One region of the Symbiobacterium turbinis genome, then DNA from elsewhere that is predicted to be linked to it. Evidence: riboswitches for the same ligand, from Rfam matches in the RefSeq annotation. Region 1 holds a riboswitch; the other holds the start of a gene.

Region 1 (3,394 bases):
GCAGGCGATGCCCGGTCCCACCTGGCCGGTGTCGCCGTCGAGGGTCTGCTTTCCGGCAATCACCAGGTCCACCGGTCCCCAGGTGTCGGCGGCCTTCCGGATGGCCTCGGCCAGCACGTACGACGTCGCCAGGGTGTCTGCCCCGCCGAACTTCCGGTCCGTGACCAGCACGGCGTCGTCAGCTCCCAGGCTGATCGTCTCCTTCAGGGCCTTCTCCGCCATCGGCGGCCCCATGGTGATCACGGTTACGCGTCCGCCGTGCTGCTCCCTGAGCTGGAGGGCGGCTTCGAGACCGTGCAGATCGTAGGGGTTCACGATGGAGGGAACGCCTTCGCGGATCAGCGTGCCGGTCTTGGTGTCGATGCGGATCTCCCGGCTGTCCGGCACCTGCTTGACGCATACAACGATGTGCACCCGGATCCCCCTTTCGACAGAAATGAGCGTTCTTGTACTACCGTAACGCTTGTGGAACAGAAGCGGCAGTCTCCTTTCGGATAGTATGTGAGCCATTTCACAAGCATGGCGGTACTAGTGCGTGGGGTCTGAAGCGGTCCTGACGAGAGCAAAATGAAAGACCCCTGCCGCGCCGGCGCAGCAGGGGTGGAAGGTTGGCGGTAAGTGACCAAACCCCGCCAGTCATGTGACTGACGGGGCCTTGGGCGTCTTCGCGGTTTACCGTCCCACGAACATCTGGGTGAACATCATCCCGTACGGGCCACCCTCGACGATGCCGATACCGACGTGGGTGTAGTTGGCGTTCAGGATGTTCGCCCGGTGGCCGGACGAGTTCATCAGAGCGGTGTGGGCCCGCTCGACCGTCTGGTTGCCGGCGATGTTCTCGCCCGCGGTGCGGTACGAGACGCCGTGGGCCTTCATCATGTCGAACGGCGAGCCGTAGGTGGGCGAGTTGTGGTCGAAGTAGCCCCGGTTGATCATGTCCTGGCCCTTCATCCGCGCCAGCTTCGTCAGCTCCAGGTCAGCCTGCAGGGGCTGGAGACCGGCCTTGGCCCGCTCCTGGTTGACCAGGTTCAGCATCTGCTGTTCGGCGGCGGTCAGGCCGTCGGCCTGGAGCTGGGCCTGGGGCTCCGCCGGCTGCACGGGCTGCTGGACCTCGGGCTGCCGGGGCTGCTGCGCCTCAGGCTGCTGCATCTTCGGCTGCGGCTGCTGGGCGGTGGTCTGCGGAGCAGACCACCGCAGGTTGAGCCACGTGAAGTAGCGGTTCAGCCGGTTCGAGGCGTTGTGGCGCACAGGCGCCTGGCAGGTGGTGATGTATGTGGTGGCGGCTGAGGCCGGAGCAGACATGGTGAGTGCAGCGGCGGTCACGGCGAGGGCCATGGCGAGCCCCGTAAGCCTGGTGAACTTCATGTTTCGCTCCTCCTTTTTCTGTCGTGACTTGGCGATGCCACAGAAGGGAGGAGGTGGCCTCCTCCTGCAACGCTTACGGGGTTAGCTGTCGGACGCGGGCGGCAGGAGTGTCGCCCGGGCAGCGGTTGCACTGCGCTTTGCCCCTGATGAACCTGGGTCCCCCGCTTCCGAATGAGGAATTCAGCGTGTGTGGGCGTCCGAAGTCGTTTTCTAGCGTAACGCATGTCAGCAAAATACGTCCATGTATAATGTATGGCTAAAATGCTACATACCTTCCAGAACCGCGTGGCCGTTTCCAGCGATGGCACACTCTTGCAGGTGATCATTGCGCCGCCGGCGAATCTCCCCATCGATCAGCAAAAACTACGGACCAGAGGTTGCCGCCCGGCAATAGAGGAGGTTGTCGCCCATGGACGCCAGGCGCATGACGCGCAGAGAATTGGCTCGGATGATCGACCACACGCTGCTGAAGCCCGATGCGACCGAAGCGCAGATTCGCCGGCTCTGCGACGAGGGGCGGGAGCACCAGTTCATGGCGGTCTGCGTCAACCCGTACTGGGTGCCGCTGTGCGCGGAACTGCTCGCAGGGACCGATGTGCGGGTCGGCACGACCATCGGCTTCCCGCTGGGAGCCAGCCGCACCGAGATCAAGGCCGTCGAGGCGGAGGATGCCGTGGCCCGCGGGGCCCGGGAAGTCGACATGGTGATCAACGTGGGCGCGCTGAAGTCCGGCCGGCGGGATGTGGTGCTGAACGATATCCGGGCGGTGGTTTCGGCCGTTTCCGGTGAGGCCCTGGTCAAGGTGATCATCGAGACAGGGCTGCTGACCGACGAGGAGAAGGTGATCGCCTGCCAGCTCGCCCAGGAGGCCGGCGCCGACTTCGTCAAGACCTCCACCGGGTTCGGCACCGGCGGCGCCACCGTGGAGGATGTCGCGCTCATGCGCCGCACCGTGGGTCCCGACATGGGGGTGAAGGCCTCCGGCGGCGTGCGGGACCTCGCCACCGCACTGGCGATGATCGAGGCCGGGGCCACCCGCATCGGCGCGAGCGCCGGCGTTGCCATCCTGGCCGGGCTCTCCGAGGAGCCCGGGTCCTGACGCGTGGACAGCGTCCGCGAAATGATGAAGCCCCCGTGACAGGCGTCACGGGGGCCGCGCATGTCAGGAGGCTCGCGTTAAGAGCCCACCACCACCCGGTTGCGGCCGGACTCCTTGGCCCGGTAAAGCGCAGCGTCCGCCCGGTTGACCCACGCTTCCACCGTATCTCCGGGATGGTACGGCGCAACACCGAGACTGATGGTCACCCGCAGAAAGCGTTCGCCGAGCTTCTGGTGAACGGCCTCAGCGATTCGCTGGGCGAGCTGGTAAGCCTGCGCGGTCTCGTTCACACGGGCGAGGATGATGAACTCGTCGCCGCCCCACCGCCCCACCGTGTCGGTGGCGCGCAGGGCCTGGCGCACCTCGGTGGTGACCGCGCGCAGCGCCGCATCGCCCGTCTCGTGGCCGTAGGTGTCGTTCACCTGCTTGAAGCGGTCCACGTCGAACATGATCATCGTGGCGGGCTGTCCGCCCTCTTCCGCACAGCGGATCTCCTGTTCGATGAGCGCGTACATCTGCCGCCGGTTGGGAATGCCCAGCAGGGGATCCGTGTGGGCCAGGTTGGCCAGGGACTGGGCGATCTTGCGGGTCTGGTGGTACTGCTGCTGGATCTCCGACCAGGCGAACAGGAGCCAGAGCAGCACGGCGTTGGCCAGGTAGAACTGCGCCAGCGGCCCGAACAGGATCGGATGCGCGCCTTCCAGGCCGCTCCTGTACAGGTGGACGAGGCCCAGGGCGAGCAGGCCGAGGTAGATGGCCGTTCCGATCCAGGCCGCCCGCCGGGTCCCGACGATCAGCATCAGGCCGACCAGCGAGACGGAGACCCACGGGCTCAGGCTGGCAAAGCGCCGGAGGGCCACGGAGTCGGCGGAGAACAGGCCCAGGTAGAGCAGCGTGAACAGCCCGACGGCGATGCCCGCCGTCAGGACG
Region 2 (3,394 bases), 310 kb from region 1:
GTTCCGCTGGTGGTCGCGGCCGTTCCCTTCATGGGGCGGGTCGTGGAGCAGGCGCTCCACGAGGTGAGCCCCGGCCTGGTTGAGGCTGCCCTGGCCATGGGCTCCACCAACTGGCAGGTGGTCACCAAGGTGCTCCTGGCGGAGGCCAGGCCGTCGCTGGTGCGGGGCACGGCCCTGATGCTGGTGAACGTCGTCGGCTACTCGGCGATGGCCGGCGCCATCGGCGGCGGCGGATTGGGCGACGTCGCCGTGAAGTGGGGCTACGCCCGGTACGAGATGGACGTCATGTACGTCAGCCTGGTGATCCTGGTCGTCATGGTTCAGGTCATGCAGTGGATCGGCGACAGCCTGGCCAACAGGTTTACGCATAAATAGGGTTATCGAAAACATGGGAGGTTGAGCGAATGAAGCGCATCGTGAGTCTTGCACTGGTTTCCGTCCTGGCTCTGGGCGTGCTGGCCGGCTGTGGCGGTGCGAAGGAGCCTGCGGGTGAGCAGCAGCCTGCCGGGCAGCAGGAGGAGCAGGTCACGCTGAAGGTGGGGGCGACGGTCACGCCTCACTCTGAGATTCTGGAGTCCATCAAGGAGGCGTCCGCGGCTGAGGGGATCAACCTGGATATTGTGGTCTTCACGGACTACGTGCAGCCGAACCTCGCCCTGGCGGACGGCAGCCTCGACGCCAACTATTTCCAGCACGTGCCCTACCTCGAAGACTTCGCCTCCAAGCGCGGTCTGGACCTGGTCTCGGTCGGCGCTGTCCACCTGGAGCCGCTGGGCCTCTACTCCCTGGAGCTGACCAGCCTGGACCAGCTGCCTGACGGGGCCACGGTCTCCATTCCCGACGACCCCACCAACGGCGGGCGTGCGCTGAAGCTGCTGGCCGATCAGGGGCTGATTGAGCTGAAGGAGGGGGTCGGGGTCGAGGCGACGCCCAACGATGTGGTCGCGAACCCCAAGAACCTGAAGATCGAGATGCTGCAGGCCGAGTTCCTGCCGCGCAGCCTGCAGGACGTGGACGCCGCTGTCATCAACACCAACTACTACCTGGACGCTGAGAAGAACCTGGGCTTGAAGGCCAACGTGCTGGCCCGGGAGTCGGCGGAGGATAACCCGTATGCCAACATTGTCGCCGTGCGCGCCGGCGACGAGGCTCGCCCGGAGATCAAGAAGCTGATGGAGCTGCTGCAGTCTGAGGCGGTGGCGAAGTTCATCGAGGAGAACTACGACGGCGCGGTGATTCCGGCGTTTTGATCTAAGTGGGGAGGGGGGAGGTGTCCCCCCTCCCCACACCCCTCCCCCTGCCAGTCGGAGGGCAGTGCCACGGTGCCGCCCGGCAGAGCCGGTCGGACACCGTGAAGTGGGGAAGGTACCAGGCGTGTAACGCTGGGGAAAGCTGTCACTTCCCGACGCTCCCTCGCCTGCCAGTCGGAGGGCAGTGCCACGGTGCCGCCCGGCAGAGCCGGTCGGACACCGTGGGAGTCAGAAAATTCGGCGCGCTTGACGCCGGTCCTGATGATTTGGTAGAATAGTCTCGCTTGCGGTAACGGAATAACGCTGGACCCGCCTGATCGCTGAATCCCCGCGCAAGCGGGGAACGGGGGAACCACATTCCTGGGGCGAATCGCACCGAGGCTCCGGCGGAGGCCGGAGGGAGGATGCGTAGGGGCACGCTTTGGCGCCCCGAGTCCGTCAGCTAACCTCGTAAGCGTGGCTGAGGTGGTGGGCCCTTGCCATTGTTGCCTATACATAATACGGAGGGGGTCACCAGACCTTAAGCTTTGCTGTGCCTTCAGGCGGGCGCCGACCAACGCGGTCGGCGCCTTCTCCGTTCCCCCAAGCCTGGCTGGACGCCAGTAACCAAGGCATTGAGGAGGGAGGAGACCGTGCTGCGATACTGCGTGATCGGAGCCGGCCACGGTGGGCTCGCCATGGCCGGTCATCTGGGAGTGATGGGGTTCCCTGTATCGCTCTGGGCCCGCAATCCCGAGGCACTGCAGCCGATCGAGGCCGCCGGAGGCGTCTTCCTGGAGGGTGAGGTAGAGGGCTTTGGCCCCGTGCAGGTCGCCTACAGTCTGCAGGCGGCCCTGGAGAGCGCCGATGTCGTGCTCGTCGTGCTGCCCGCCTCGGCCCACCGGGAGATCGCCACGAGGTGCGCGCCCTACGTGCGCGACGGGCAACGGATCCTCCTGCTGCCCGGCCGGACGGCGGGGGCCATCGAGTTCAGACACGCGCTGAGGGAGGCCGGGTGCACCGCCGACGTAATCGTCGGCGAGGCACAGACCTTCCTTTACGCCAGCCGCAAGATCGGACCTTTCCAGGCCCGCATCCACGGTATCAAGCGCCAGGTGCTGGCAGCGGCCCTGCCGGCGTCGCGCACCGGAGAGCTGTTGGAGGGGATCAAGCCTGCCTTTCCCCAGTTCATGCCGGCCCGCTGGGTCTGGAAGACCTCGCTGGACAACGTGGGGGCCATCTTCCACCCCGGCGTGACCCTCCTGAATGCCGGGCGCATCGAGTCCACCGGCGGCGCCTTCCGTCACTATGTGGACGGCATCACCCCCTCGGTCGCGGCGCTCCTCGAGCAACTGGACCAGGAGCGGGTTGCGGTTGCCCGGCGCCTTGGCGTGGGCGCACTGACCGCCCGGGAGTGGCTGGCCGAGGCGTACGGGGTGGAGCGCCCGAGCCTGTACGAGGCGATTCAGGCCACCCGGGCCTACGCGGACGTGGGGGCGCCGGCGCAGCTCCACCACCGGTACATCTGGGAGGACGTGCCGACCGGCCTCGTCCCCATCGCCTCGCTGGGCGCTGCCTTCGGCATCCCGACGCCCGTCGCCGATGCGCTGATCCACATCGCCAACGGGATCTGCGGCGTCGACTTCCGGGAGACGGGCCGGACAGTGGAACGGCTCGGCATGGCGGGATGGGCCCCTGAGCAGATCAGCAACTACGCACTGGAAGGAGATGTGATGGACCTTGTCTAATCGACGCATTATTGGAGCAGCCATCGGGGACGACGTGCACGTGGGGGGCGTCATCCGTTTTCTCCAGATGGCCGAGCAAATGGGCTACGAAGCACGCTCCCTCGGGCCCGCCGTCTCCGTGGAACGGCTTCTCGCCGAGGTGGCCGCCTGGGATCCGGAGATCGTCGCCGTCGGCTACAGGCTTACGCCCGAATCCGGCCGCGCAGTGCTCGCCCACCTGGCCCAGAGCGCGCGGGAACAGGGGCAGGCCGGCCGCCGCTGGGTGCTCGGGGCCACGGATCCCGTGGCCGAGCACGGACGGGCTCTCGGCTTCTTCGAAGCGGTGTTCGGCGGGTCTGCGGACTGGCAGGAGGTGGTGGACTTTCTGCGCGGGGCTCCGGCCCGGGAGGCGGGCGGCATGCCGCCCCAAACGCTGGT

Evidence for each region. A riboswitch is a leader RNA that binds a small molecule or an ion and turns the genes downstream of it on or off. The one in region 1 is predicted to bind cyclic di-AMP.
Region 2: another riboswitch for cyclic di-AMP. It lies ahead of ACZ45O_RS15400 (NAD/NADP octopine/nopaline dehydrogenase family protein); the one in region 1 lies ahead of ACZ45O_RS16990 (CAP domain-containing protein).

What each region holds. Positions count from the first base shown of each region.
Region 1 is NZ_AP042433.1:3,510,750-3,514,143, forward strand. It holds gene ACZ45O_RS16985 (electron transfer flavoprotein subunit beta/FixA family protein) at 1-414, opposite strand, end outside; gene ACZ45O_RS16990 (CAP domain-containing protein) at 673-1,365, opposite strand; cyclic di-AMP (ydaO/yuaA leader) riboswitch at 1,421-1,561, opposite strand; gene deoC (deoxyribose-phosphate aldolase) at 1,790-2,464, shown strand; gene ACZ45O_RS17000 (GGDEF domain-containing protein) at 2,542-3,394, opposite strand, start outside.
Region 2 is NZ_AP042433.1:3,203,795-3,207,188, forward strand. It holds gene ACZ45O_RS15390 (methionine ABC transporter permease) at 1-375, shown strand, start outside; gene ACZ45O_RS15395 (MetQ/NlpA family ABC transporter substrate-binding protein) at 405-1,250, shown strand; cyclic di-AMP (ydaO/yuaA leader) riboswitch at 1,559-1,722, shown strand; gene ACZ45O_RS15400 (NAD/NADP octopine/nopaline dehydrogenase family protein) at 1,883-2,977, shown strand; gene ACZ45O_RS15405 (methionine synthase) at 2,970-3,394, shown strand, end outside.